DNA from 3 places in the Pseudonocardia kongjuensis genome. Region 3 is predicted to be linked to each of the others. Evidence: riboswitches for the same ligand, from Rfam matches in the RefSeq annotation. Region 3 holds a riboswitch; each other region holds the start of a gene.
What was found. A riboswitch is a leader RNA that binds a small molecule or an ion and turns the genes downstream of it on or off. The one in region 3 is predicted to bind cobalamin.

Region 1 (4,202 bases), on a different contig from region 3:
CGGCGGGGCGGGGCCGCGCGGCGTCGTCGCGGGCGCCAGCTACCAGGCGCGGGTGTTCGGGGCGCGCTCGGCGATGCCGATGGGGCAGGCCCGGCGGCGCTGCCCGCACGCCACCGTGCTGCCGCCCCGGTTCCCGCTGTACAAGGCGGTCTCGGACGAGGTGATGGCGGTGCTCGCCGAGTTCTCGCCGGTCCTCGAACCGGTCTCGGTGGACGAGGCGTTCATCGAGCCCCCGGCGCTGGCCGGCGCCTCGCCGGACACCGTGCGGGACTTCGGCACCCGGCTGCGCGCGGCGGTCCGGGAGCGGACCGGGCTGCCCGCCTCGGTCGGCGCGGGCTCCGGCAAGCAGATCGCCAAGATCGCCTCCGAGCTGGCGAAGCCGGACGGGCTGCGGGTCGTCGCGCACGCCGAGCAGGGCGCCGTGCTCGATCCGCTGCCGGTGCGCTCGCTGTGGGGCATCGGGCCGGTGTCCGGCGAGGCGCTGCGCCGGATCGGGATCGAGACGATCGGCCAGCTCGCCGCGATGGACGGCCGGGAGGTCACCGGGGTGCTGGGCACGGCGATGGGCACCGAGCTGCACCGCCTGGCCCGCGGGATCGACGACCGGCCGGTCGCCCCGCGCGGCGCGGCCAAGCAGATCAGCGCCGAGACCACCTTCGACACCGACCTGACCGCGATGTCCGCGGTGCACGCCGCCGTCGAGTCGATCTGCGTGGCGGTGCACCGCAGGCTGGTCGCCGACGGCCGGGCCGCGCGCACCGTCACCGTCAAGGCGCGCACCGGCGACTTCGTCACCCACACCCGGTCGGAGACGACGCCGTTCCCCAGCCGGGACCTCGCCACGCTGGTCGCGGTGGCCCGCCGGCTCGCCGACACCGCCGTCGGCGAGGGCGGGGTGCGGCTGCTCGGGGTGTCGGTGTCGGGCTTCGGCGAGGAGCCGCCGCTGGCCCTGTTCGACGCGGTGCCCTCGGCACAGGGGTGGCGCGCGGCCCCGGTGGACCCGGACGGCGCGGGAACGGGCACGGCGGCCCCGGGCGGCGAGGCCCCCGGCACAGCGGCCCCGGGCGGCGCCGGACCGGGCACCACAGCCCCGGGCGGCGCGGGACGACCCGGCACCACAGCCCCGGACGGCGCCGGACCCGGCACCGCGGCCCCGGGCGGCGCTGCGGCCGGGCGGATGGGCACGCCGGTGGCGGTCGAGGAACCGGCGGGGTACCCGGCGGTGCCCGGGGAGGAGCCGGCCGGCCGGGCGGCTCCCGGGGAGCCGCCCGGCGACGACCGGCCGTGGCGGGCCGGTGACGACGTCGGCCATCCCGAGCACGGCCACGGCTGGGTGCAGGGCGCCGGGCACGGCCGGGTCACCGTCCGGTTCGAGACCGCGCTGACCGGGCCGGGCCGCACCCGCACGCTGGACGCCGCCGATCCGCAGCTGACCCGCGCCGATCCGCTCCTGAGCTGGCGGCCGGCCGGCTGAACCGGCCGGACCGGGCCCCACCGATCCGACCCAGCCGATAAGCGGGCTCCGCCCATCAACGCTCAGCCGACCAGCGCTCAGCTGACCAGGGCTCAGCCGATCAGCGGGCTCCGGTGCGGCGGGGCGACCCGGGTGCCCGCGGCGACCCGGATCCCGAGTCCGGGTGCGGTGCGGGCGAGGCCGTCGAGCACCGCGCCCAGCGCGACGTCGGCGGCGGGCTCGCCCGCCACCAGCAGCACCCCGTTGCCGGCCGGGTGGTCCGCGGCCCAGGCGGTGATCCGGCCGACCGCGTCGCGCGGGGAGATCCGTTCGACCCGCCACGCCTCGGCGTAGAACAGGGCCACCGACTCCGGCCCGCGGGGGAACGTGAAGACGGTGTCGGCGTCCGCGAGCAGGCCCTCCAGCCCGTGCCCGGCCGACTCACCGGCCGGCTCGGTGCCGAGAACGACCAGGGTGGGGAGCGGGTCGACGCTCATCGCAATGTCCTCCTCGAGGGTCCGCGCCCTCAACAGTGGGAACTCCTGCGACGACGGCCAGTCTCCTGGCTCCCGGATCGACGCGCTCCCCCGCCTTCCCACCCTCGCCGGGCAGTGGCTGCGGGGTGGGGAGCGCTCCCCGGTGACAGTGGCGGGACCGCGCCGGACTCGCACCGGCTTCCTGCACCGTCGTCCGGGTCAGCCCATCACGAGCCGGTCGGGGGGTCAACAACGGGTGACGGTGACGCCTGTCCGGCGGCGAGGTCCCGCACCACCGGGGCCAGCGCCCCGGCCAGCCGCCGGTGCGAGTCCGCGTCGAGATGGCAGCCGTCGATCCCGGTCCGGGTGATCGGGGCCGCATCGAGGAACGCGTGACCACCGGCGGCCGCCAGCGCGCGCAGCGGCCCGGCGAGCCGTCGTGACGCGGCGGCCGAGGCCGCGTCGTAGACCCCCGGGGCGGGCATCGACGCGACGAACCGCTCGGCGGTCCCGTCCATCGGCGGCGGCGCGACGACCACGAACCGCGGCACCGGCAGCCCGAGCGCCGCCGCGGACCCGGCCGGATGGTCCAGGTAGCGGCCGAGCGCGCGGGCGACGTCGTCCGGGGTGCGGGCGTAGCGGGTCCGCAGGTCGTTCGTGCCGAGCATCAGGACGATCACGTCCAGCGGCAGGTGGCTGTCCACGCAGGCGGTGAAGTAGCCGAGCCCGGCGCGGCCGGGCCGGCCGAGGATCGTGTCCTCGAGATCGGTGGTGCGCCCGGGGAGCCCCTCCTCGACGACGTCGTGACCGGCGCCGAGCAGCTGCTGCAGCACCCCCGGCCAGCGGACGCCGGCGGCGTACCTGGCCCGCTCCCCCGGCACGATCCCGTAGGTGTTGGAGTCGCCGAAGCACAGCACCCGGGAGGTGCCGGGCGCGGTCATCACGGCCGGGGCTCCGGCGCCGGCCTGCGCCCGGGCGGGATCACCAGCAGGCAGACCAGCGCGGTCACCAGGGACAGCCCGGACGCGACCGTGAACGCCGCGGCGTAGCCCTGCACGGTGGCCTCCGCCCCGCCACCGGCGGCGACGGCGACCGTCGCGGCGACGGTGGACAGCGCCGCCGTGCCGAGCGAACCGCCGAGCTGCTGCATGACGTTGGTGGTGGCCGAGGCGACCCCGACCTGGTCGGCGGGCAGGTCGCGGGTGGCGCTGCTCATCGAGGTGCTGGAGGTCATGCCCTGGCCGACGCCGAACACGATCAGCGCGGGCAGCAGCCCGGTGGCGTAGCCGGTCCCGGTGTCGATCAGGGCGAGCACGGCCAGCGCGGCACCGGACACGGCGAGCCCGAGCGAGGTCACCCCGCGCGCCCCGAGCCGCTCGATGAGCAGCACACCGGCCAGGTTGGAGCCGGTCACGATGCCGAGGATCATCGGGACGATCGCCGCGCCGGCCCACAGCGGGGAGAGACCGAGCTGGTCCTGCAGGAAGAACGTCATGAAGAAGACGACGGCGAAGTTGGCGACCGAGGCGACGAACCGGCTCAGGTAGGCGCCGGCCCGCCTGCGGTCGCGCAGCACGGTCAGCGGGAGCAGCGGGTGCCGGGCCAGGTGCTGGCGCAGCACGAACCCGCCGAGCAGCAGCACGCCCGCGACCAGCGGCACGATCACCGTCGGCGCGGCCCAGCCCGCCGTCCCGGCCCGGGCGAGCCCGAGCACGATCCCGGACAGCGCGCCGACCACCAGCAGCGCGCCGGGGACGTCGATCGGGGTCCGGGAGCCGCCGCCGGTGCGCCGGGGCAGCAGCCACAGCGCGGCGGCCAGCACCACGCTCCCGACGACGACGTTGACGTACAGCGTCCAGCGCCAGCTGAGGAACTCGGTCAGCACGCCGCCGAGCACCAGCCCGGTCGCGGCGCCGGAGCCGACGACCGCGCTGACCACGCCGAACGCCCGGGCCCGTTCCCGGCCGCTGGGGAAGGTCTCGCTGATCAGGGAGAGCACCGTCGGCGCGAGCAGCGCCGCGAACACGCCCTGCACGATCCGGGCCGTGACGAGGGTGCCGAGCCCGGTCGCGGCCCCGCCGGCGGCCGAGGCCGCGGCGAACCCGACCAGGCCGATCAGGAACGCCCGGCGGCGGCCGAGCAGGTCGGACAGTCGCCCGCCGAGCAGCAGCAGGCAGCCGAAGGCGAGTGCGTAGGCGGTGACCACCCACACCCGGTCGGCGCTGCCGAACCCGAGATCGGCCTGCGCGGACGGCAGCGCGACGTTGACGATC
Region 2 (4,202 bases), on a different contig from region 3:
GACGCCGTCGCGGAGGTCCTGCGGAAGCGTGTCGAACCAGCTGCGGTAGGTCGAGGCGGAGATCCGGATCGGGTTCCCGGCGAGCTTCTCCTCGGTGAGCCAGTCCGGGTCCTGCCCGCCGGCCTCGATCAGCGCGTGCATCAGCGCGTCGCCGTCGCCTGCCTCGACGCCCGGGAACCCGCCCGTCTCGTACCCGGCGGCGGCCATCGTGCGCAGCAGCGCGACCGTCGAGGCCGGGGTGTCCAGACCGACCGCGTTCCCGATCCGGGCGTGCTTGGTCGGGTACGCCGACAGCATCAGCACGATCTTCTTCTCGGCGTTCGGGATCCGGCCGAGGTTGGCGTGGTTCACCGCGATCCCGGCGACCCGGGCGGCCCGCTCGTGGTCCGGGACGTAGACGGACAGGCCGTCGTCGTCGGTCTCCTTGAACGAGAACGGGACGGTGATCAGCCGGCCGTCGAACTCGGGGACGGCGACCTGGGTGGCGACGTCGAGCGGGGACAGGCCGTCGTCGTTGGACTCCCAGGTCTCCCGGGACGAGGTCAGGCACAGGCCCTGCAGGATCGGCACGTCGAGCGCGGCGAGCTCGGTGACGTCCCACTCCTCGTCCTCGCCGCCGGCCTGCGCGGACGCCGGCTTGGTGCCGCCCGCGGCGAGCACCGTGACGACCATCGCGTCGGCGCCGCGCAGCGTGTCCAGCAGCCCGGCCGGGGCCTGGCGCAGCGAGGCGCACCAGATCGGCAGCGGTGTCGCGCCCTTCGCGGTGATCGCGTCGCAGAGCGCCTCGACGTACGCGGTGTTCCCGGCCAGGAACTGCGCCCGGTAGAAGAGCACCGCCACGGTGGGTCCGGTCCCGGCGCCGGTGTCGGTGCCGGGGCGGTCCAGCACGCCCCACTCGGGCAGCTCCACCGGCGGCGCGAAGCCCTCACCGGTCAGCAGCACCGTGTCGGACAGGAACGCGTGCAGCTGCCGCAGGTTCTCGGTGCCGCCCTGGGCCAGGTAGGTGTGCGCCTCCGCGGCGACGCCGGCGGGCACGGTGGAGAGCTCCATCATCTCCGCGTCCGGCGCCATCTCACCGCCCAGGCAGACCAGCGGCGTGGACCGGGCCCGCAGCAGGTCCAGGCCCTCCTCGAAGTAGCGGTAGCCGCCGAGCACCCGGACGACGACGATGTCGGCCGCGTCGGCCATCGCGGCCAGCTCGTCGAGCAGCACCCGGTTCGGGTTCGCGAGGCGGTAGTCCGCCCCGCCGGCACGGGCGGAGAGCAGGTCGGTGTCCGAGGTGGACAGGAGCAGGATCACCGGGCGGTCCCGGTGCGGGGCGTGCGGGCGCGCGTCATCGGCGTACCTTCCTCGGGATCCTCGTCCCGGACGGAGGTGGCGCGGCGGATGGGGCCAGTGTCTGGCTGCCCCGGCGGTCCACGAGGGTCCGCCGGGATCACAGTGGCGGGACCGCGCCGGACTCGCACCGGCTTCCTGATCCCACCCGCCGTCTTCGGTTGTCCGATCACCTTCCGCAACGGGCCGGTCCCCCGTCAAGGAACCGTGCACCGCCGTGGCGCTCGGCACCCGGTGCCGCCGGTCACCCGGCACCCTCGGTCCGGTCCCCCCGGCCCGGCCCGCCGACGGCCCGGCCGAGGTCGCGGGCGCGCAGCGCCAGCCACAGCTCGTGCCGGTCCTGCGCGGTGTCCAGCCGCCGCCCGGTGACCTGCTCGGCGGCCGCGATCCGGTTCCGGACGGTGTGCCGGTGCACGCCGAGCGCGGACGCGGCGGCCGCCCAGTGCCCGTTGTGTTCCAGGTGCGCGGCGATCGCCCGCAGCAGCTCCGGGCCCCGCGGGTCGGCGTCCAGCGGGCCGAGCACGGCGTCGGCGAAGGCCCGCAACCGGTCGTGGTCGAGCAGGGCGAGCAGCATCCGGCTGGACGCCACGTCGTCGGCGTGCGCGGGCCGCCCGGTCAGCCGGGCCACCGGGAGCGCGGAGCGGGCCTGCCGCAGCGACACCGCGAGCGCCCCCGGCCGGACGGCGATGCCGATCCCGGCCGGCCGGCGGGCGGCGAGCGCGGCCAGCACCGCCACCAGGTCGACCGACTCGGCGACCGCCAGCTCGACGGTGCCGTCGGCCTCCCCCGGCTCCGGCGCGGTCGTGCGGACCAGCGCGTCGGGCAGCACCGCGGCCAGATCGGCGGCCAGCTCCTCGGGGCGCGGCGCCGCGACCACGGCGGCGCGCAGCCGGGTCTCCGGCAGGCCGGCGGCGGCGAGCCTGCGGCCGGCGCCGTCGTCGTCGACGACGCCGCGGTCCAGCGCGGCCAGCAGCCGGGCCCGGCCGCGGCGGGCGGCGGCGTCCAGGCCGAGCCGGCGTTCCAGCTCCAGCGACAGCAGCGACACCAGGTCGCCGGTGACCTGGTTGGAGTGCGGCCCGGCGGCCGGCCCGTCGATCAGCAGCAACGCCCGGATCCGCCGCGAACCCAGCGGATGGACCTCCCGGCGGCGGCCGTCGGCGACCTCGACGGCGGCGCCCAGCAGGCCCTGCCCGCGCACCTCCCCGATCGTCGTCGCGAGCCCGGCGGCCAGTTCCACGGCCCCCTCGACGGGTGCCGCGGCCAGCACCCGGCCGAGCAGGTCCACCACCACGCCGGTGCGCCCGGTCGCGCCGGCGTGCGCGGCCAGCACCGCCTCGATGCCGCCCGGCGAGACCGCCGCGGCGGTCAGCGCGCGCTGGGTGCGCAGCGCCCACTGCAGCCGGGCCCGCTCGGCCGCGTCCCGGTGCGCGAACACCGCCTTGGTGACGGCGATGAACGGCACCCCGTCGGGCACCGAGAGCAGCGGCAGCCCGGCCCGGCGGGCCGCGGTGACCAGCGCCGGCGGGGTGCTGCGGTGCGGCAGGTCGGAGCCCAGGCCGACGCCGAGCGCGACCACGCCGTGCGCGCGCAGGTGCCGGGCGTAGCGGGTGAGGCCGTCGACGTCGGCGGACAGCAGGAACCCGACGGTCAGCAGCAGCTCGCCGCCCTGCAGCCAGCCGCCCGGCTCGGCCAGCTCGGACACCGCGGCGGCGACCACGATCCGATCGAGATCGCCGTCGTCGATCGACTCCCGGCCCAGCCGCAGCTCCGGGTCGCCGAGCAGCTCACGCAGCGGCACCCCACCGGGCGGGATCGACACCATGGCGAACATGATCTCCGAGGATTCGACGTTCTGTCACTTCTGTCGTCGTCGGGGGAACGAGCACGGTGGGCGGGACCCGGGTCGCGCCCAGAGGAGGAACCCATGCCGATCGGACCGGTCGACGCCGGCACCGTCCCCCGCTTCGCGGGCCCGCCCACGTTCGCCCGGCTGCCCCGGCTGGACGAGGTGGAGCACGCCGACGTGGCCGTGCTGGGGCTCCCGTTCGACGGCGGGGTGTCCTACCGGCCCGGCGCCCGGTTCGGCCCGGCGCACGTGCGGGCGTCGTCGAAGCTGCTGCGGCCCTACCACCCGCCGCTGGGGGTCTCCCCGTTCGGCGACCAGCAGGTGGCCGACGCCGGGGACCTGGGGATCGACCCGTTCGACATCGACCACGCGGTGCGCACCGTCGAGCAGGCCGCGGACCGGTTGCGGGCCGGCGGGACGACGCTGCTCGCGCTCGGCGGCGACCACACGCTCGCGCTGCCGCTGCTGCGCTCGGTGGCGCGCACCCACGGACCGGTCGCCGTCGTGCACTTCGACGCGCACCTCGACACCTGGGGCCCGTACTTCGGCGCGGACGTCACGCACGGCACCCCGTTCCGCAACGCCGCCGAGGAGGGCCTGCTCGATCCGCGGCGCTGCCTGCACGTCGGCATCCGGGGCCCGCTCTACTCCGAGCAGGACCTGACGAACGACGAGGTCCTCGGCTTCCAGGTGATCCACACCGACGCCTACCAGACCGAGGGTCTGCCCGCCGTCGTCGAGCGGATGCGGCGGCGGCTGGGCACCGGGCCGGTGTACGTGTCGGTCGACATCGATGTGCTGGACCCGGCGCACGCGCCCGGCACCGGCACCCCGGAGGCGGGCGGGCTGACCAGCCGCGAGCTGCTGCACACGCTGCGCGCGCTGGCCGGCACCGACGTCGTCGGCGCCGACGTCGTCGAGGTCGCCCCGGCCTACGACCACGCCGAGATCACCGGCATCGCCGCCGCCCACGTCGCCTACGAGCTGCTGTCCGTGCTCGCGGCCAACCGGACCTGAGGAG
Region 3 (4,202 bases):
CCTTCACCGGCCGCTGCGAGAGCGACTGCGCGTAGCTCGCCCAGTCGACGGTGATCGGGGCCGGGCGGGACACGTCCGAGTGCAGGATCGGCGGCCGCACGCAGCGCGAGCCGTAGGACTGCACCCAGCCGAACTCGGTGGTGGCGAAGCCGTCCAGGTTCTCGGCGAAGTACTGGACCATGTCGTTGCGCTCGGGCTCGCCGTGCACCAGCACGTCCAGCCCGATCTCCTCCTGCAGCGCGACCACGCGGGCGATCTCCCGGCGCATCCGCCCGGTGTACTCGCCGGTGTCGATCCGGCCGCTGCGGTGCGCCGCCCGGTCGGTGCGGATCGCGGCGGTCTGCGGGAACGAGCCGATCGTGGTGGTCGGGACGTCGGGCAGGCCCAGCGCCTCGCGCTGCACCTTCGCCCGCACGTCGGCCGTGCCGCGCCGGTAGTGGTCGGCGCCCAGCTCGGCCAGCCGGGCCCGGACCGTCGCGTCCCGGCGGGCGGCCGCCGCGACCCGCTCCCGGGTCTCCCGCGCGGCGTCGAACTCGGCCGCGACCGAGGCCCGGCCGCCGTGCAGGGCGCGGCCGAGCAGCACCACCTCGTCGACCTTCTGCCGGGCGAAGGCGAGCATGTCGACGACGTCGCCGGTCAGCGACGCCTCCACGGACAGGTCGTAGGGGACGTGCAGCAGCGAGCACGACGTCGAGATCCCCACCCGGCCCGCGACGCCGGTCAGCCGCGACGCGGTGACCAGGGCGGCGTCCAGGTCGGTGCGCCACACGTTGCGCCCGTCGACGACGCCGGCCAGCACCAGCTTGCCGCCGATCCCCTCGACGCCGTCGATCCCGTCCAGATCGGACGCCCCGGTGACCAGGTCCAGGGCCAGGCCCTCGACCGCGGTCGAGGCGAGCACCGGCAGCGCCGGGCCGAGCTCACCGAAGTACGACGCGACCAGGATCTTCGGCCGGCGCGGCGCGGCCGCGAGCCGGTCGTAGGCCCGGCGCAGCGCGGCGATCTCGTCGTCGGAGCGGTCCGCGGCGAACGCCGGCTCGTCCAGCTGCACCCACTCGGCACCGGCGTCGGCCAGCTCGGCGAGCAGGTCCCGGTAGACCTCGACCAGCGGGCCGAGCAGGTCCAGCGGCCGGAACCCCTCGGGCGCACCCTCGGCGGGCTTCGAGAGCAGCAGCAGGGTCACCGGGCCGACCAGCACCGGGCGGGTCACGACGCCGGAGCGCAGCGCCTCCCGGAACTCCTCGAGCGCCGCGCGCGAGCCGGGCGCGAGCCGGGTCCCCGGGCCGATCTCGGGCACCAGGTAGTGGTAGTTCGTGTCGAACCACTTGGTCATCTCGCAGGCCGGCGCGCCGGTGCGGCCGCGGGCCATCGCGAACATCCGCTGCAGCGGGTCGGTGATGCCGGCGAAGCGCTCCGGGACGGCGCCGACGGCGAGCGCGGTGTCCAGGACGTGGTCGTAGAACGAGAACGTGTTGCCGGGGACCTGGTCCAGTCCCGCGTCCCGCAGCGTGGTCCAGGTGTCGCGGCGCAGTCCGGCCGCCACCTCGTGCAGCGCGGAGACGTCGGACCGGCCGGCCCAGAACGCCTCGGTCGCCCGCTTCAGCTCCCGGTGCGGCCCGATCCTGGGGTACCCCAGCACGGTGCTGCCGGTGGTGGACACGGATGACACAGGTTTCGCCATGGTCACAGCCCTCTCTCCTCGCGAGCGCGGTGGAGGACCCGTCACCGCCGGAGAGGGGCACGACGGCACGGTCCGGGCGGGTCCGCACCGGACGCGCGATGGCGCCGGCGGGCACGGTGGTCACCCGGTCGTCCGCTGGGCCCTCCCTCGAGGCCACGGATCCGCGCACGCCGGTCGGCGCGCGCACCGGCGGCAGGTATTCGGACTCGTGGGCGCCGTGCTCGTGCCTACCGGCCGTCGCTTCCCGGGTCGGTTCCCAGTGCTGATGACGACTGTCGTTCCCACTCACCGCTGCGGGGCAGTCCCGGATTCACACCGGGTTCCCTGTTGTCCCGTGCCGGCCCCCGCGGGGACCGGCACGAACCGTCGGCGGACCGACCATAACCCACCGGACGCGATCGGCGGACTGTTGCCTTCTCCTCACTGTTGCCATACTCTGGCAACACGTTCGCCCTCCCCGCTCGGGGTCGAGGGCGACCTATCCCTGCACCCCTCCGTTCAGACGGGTTTCCTGCCTGGTCTGCCGAGGAGTAATCGCGATCACCTCTGTGCCCGGGGCCACAACCGGTCCTAGCGTGCGGCTCGACCCATCCGCCTGCCGCAGAAAGGGCTGACATGCAGGTAGACGAGCTGCTCAAGCCGTTCCCCATCAAGGAGTTCCACCCGTTCCCCAGGGCGCTGCTGGGTCCCGGCTCGCACGAGCTCATCGGCCCGGAGGCCCTCAAGCTGGGCTTCAAGAAGACCCTGGTCATGACGTCCGGCCTGCGCGGCACCGACATCGTCCACAAGATCGTCGAGTCGATGAAGTACCACGGCCTCGAGGTCGTCGTGTACGACCAGGTCGAGTCGAACCCCAAGGACTACAACGTCATGGACGCTGTGGGCCTCTACCAGCAGAACAAGTGCGACTCGTTCGTCTCCATCGGCGGCGGCTCCTCGCACGACGCCTGCAAGGGCGCGCGCGTCTCGGTCGCCCACGACGGCCGCAACGTCAACGAGTTCGAGGGCTTCAACAAGTCCGAGAACCCGGCGAACCCGCCGCACATCGCGGTCTCGACGACGGCCGGCACCGGCTCCGAGACCTCCTGGGCGTACGTGATCACCGACACCACGACGGACCCGGACAACCCGCACAAGTACGTCGCGTTCGACGACGCCTCGGTCACCACCCTGGCGATCGACGACCCGGTGCTCTACTACGACTGCCCGATCGACTACACCGCGCAGTGCGGCTTCGACGTGCTCGCGCACGCCTCCGAGCCCTACGTGTCCCGGCTGAACTTCCAGCCGTCGCTGGGCAACGCGCTGCACGCCATCAAGCTGACCTCGCAGAGCCTGCGCCAGGCCGTGTGGAACGGCCAGGACCTGGCCGGCCGCGAGGGCATGATGTACGCGCAGTACATCGCCGCGCAGGCGTTCAACTCCGGTGGCCTGGGGATCATCCACTCGATCTCGCACGCGGTGTCGGCCTTCTACGACACCCACCACGGCCTGAACAACGCCATCGCGCTGCCGCGGGTGTGGGCGTTCAACATGCCGGTCGCCTACGAGCGGTTCGCCGACATCGCCGAGGCGATGGGCATCGACACCAGCGGCATGACCAAGCCGCAGGCCGCCGACGCCGCGCTCGCCGCGTCCATCCGGCTGCTGCGCGACGTGGGCATCCCGGAGAAGTTCGCCGACGTCAAGCAGGACACCTACTCGAAGAACCGGCTCGGGGTCGGCCCGACGAAGTTCTACGAGAACGCGCCGACCATCATCGGCGACGCGGCGGACGTCGACCGGATCACCAACCACGTCCTGGGTGACGCCTGCACCCCGGGTAACCCGAAGGAGTGCACCTTCGAGACCGTCCGCCCGGTCGTCGAGCACTCCATCAACGGCGACCTGGACGACCTGCTCACCTGATCGTCCGATCAGCCCGACCCGTTCGCGCCTGCGGGCCCACTCCGTGCGAGGTCATACTCGCCACGGGTGGGCCCGTCGGCTGCGCGGCCCGCCGCACCCACCTCCGGTGCGGCCTGTGAAGGAGATTCCCAGCGTGACTCCCGTTCCCGGCTCCACGAGCGCTGAGAGCCCCGTCCCGAACACGGCGCCGTTCGAGTCCGTCGACGAGGTCGTGGAGACCCTGCGCGAGCAGGGCTACATCGCCGACACCCGGCTCGCGACCACGGTCTTCCTGCTCACCCGGCTGGACAAGCCGCTGCTGCTGGAGGGGCCCGCCGGCGTCGGCAAGACCGAGCTGGCGAAGATGCTCGCGCTGGCCACCGGGCGCCGGCTGCTGCGGCTGCAGTGCTACGAGGGCCAGGACGAGACCAAGGCCCTCTACGAGTGGGACTACGGCAAGCAGCTCATGTACACCCAGATCCTGCGCGAGAAGATCGGGCAGGTCGTCGAGGACGCGCCGGACCTGGCGTCGGCCGTCGACCGGATCGGGTCGCAGGAGAGCGTCTTCTTCTCCGAGCGGTTCCTGGCGCCGCGCCCGCTGCTCGAGGCCATCCGCTCCGAGCAGCCGTGCGTG

Region 1: another riboswitch for cobalamin. It lies ahead of ABD160_RS04850 (hypothetical protein); the one in region 3 lies ahead of metE (5-methyltetrahydropteroyltriglutamate--homocysteine S-methyltransferase).
Region 2: another riboswitch for cobalamin. It lies ahead of cobN (cobaltochelatase subunit CobN); the one in region 3 lies ahead of metE (5-methyltetrahydropteroyltriglutamate--homocysteine S-methyltransferase).

The regions. Positions count from the first base shown of each region.
Region 1 is NZ_BAAAJK010000004.1:144,069-148,270, reverse strand. It holds gene ABD160_RS04855 (DNA polymerase IV) at 1-1,474, shown strand, start outside; gene ABD160_RS04850 (hypothetical protein) at 1,567-1,950, opposite strand; cobalamin riboswitch at 1,989-2,156, opposite strand; gene ABD160_RS04845 (GDSL-type esterase/lipase family protein) at 2,157-2,870, opposite strand; gene ABD160_RS04840 (MFS transporter) at 2,870-4,202, opposite strand, start outside.
Region 2 is NZ_BAAAJK010000027.1:18,137-22,338, forward strand. It holds gene cobN (cobaltochelatase subunit CobN) at 1-1,299, opposite strand, end outside; cobalamin riboswitch at 1,374-1,519, opposite strand; gene ABD160_RS21395 (PucR family transcriptional regulator ligand-binding domain-containing protein) at 1,580-3,166, opposite strand; gene speB (agmatinase) at 3,260-4,198, shown strand.
Region 3 is NZ_BAAAJK010000007.1:78,120-82,321, forward strand. It holds gene metE (5-methyltetrahydropteroyltriglutamate--homocysteine S-methyltransferase) at 1-1,669, opposite strand, end outside; cobalamin riboswitch at 1,856-2,064, opposite strand; gene mdo (NDMA-dependent methanol dehydrogenase) at 2,297-3,589, shown strand; gene ABD160_RS10660 (AAA family ATPase) at 3,723-4,202, shown strand, end outside.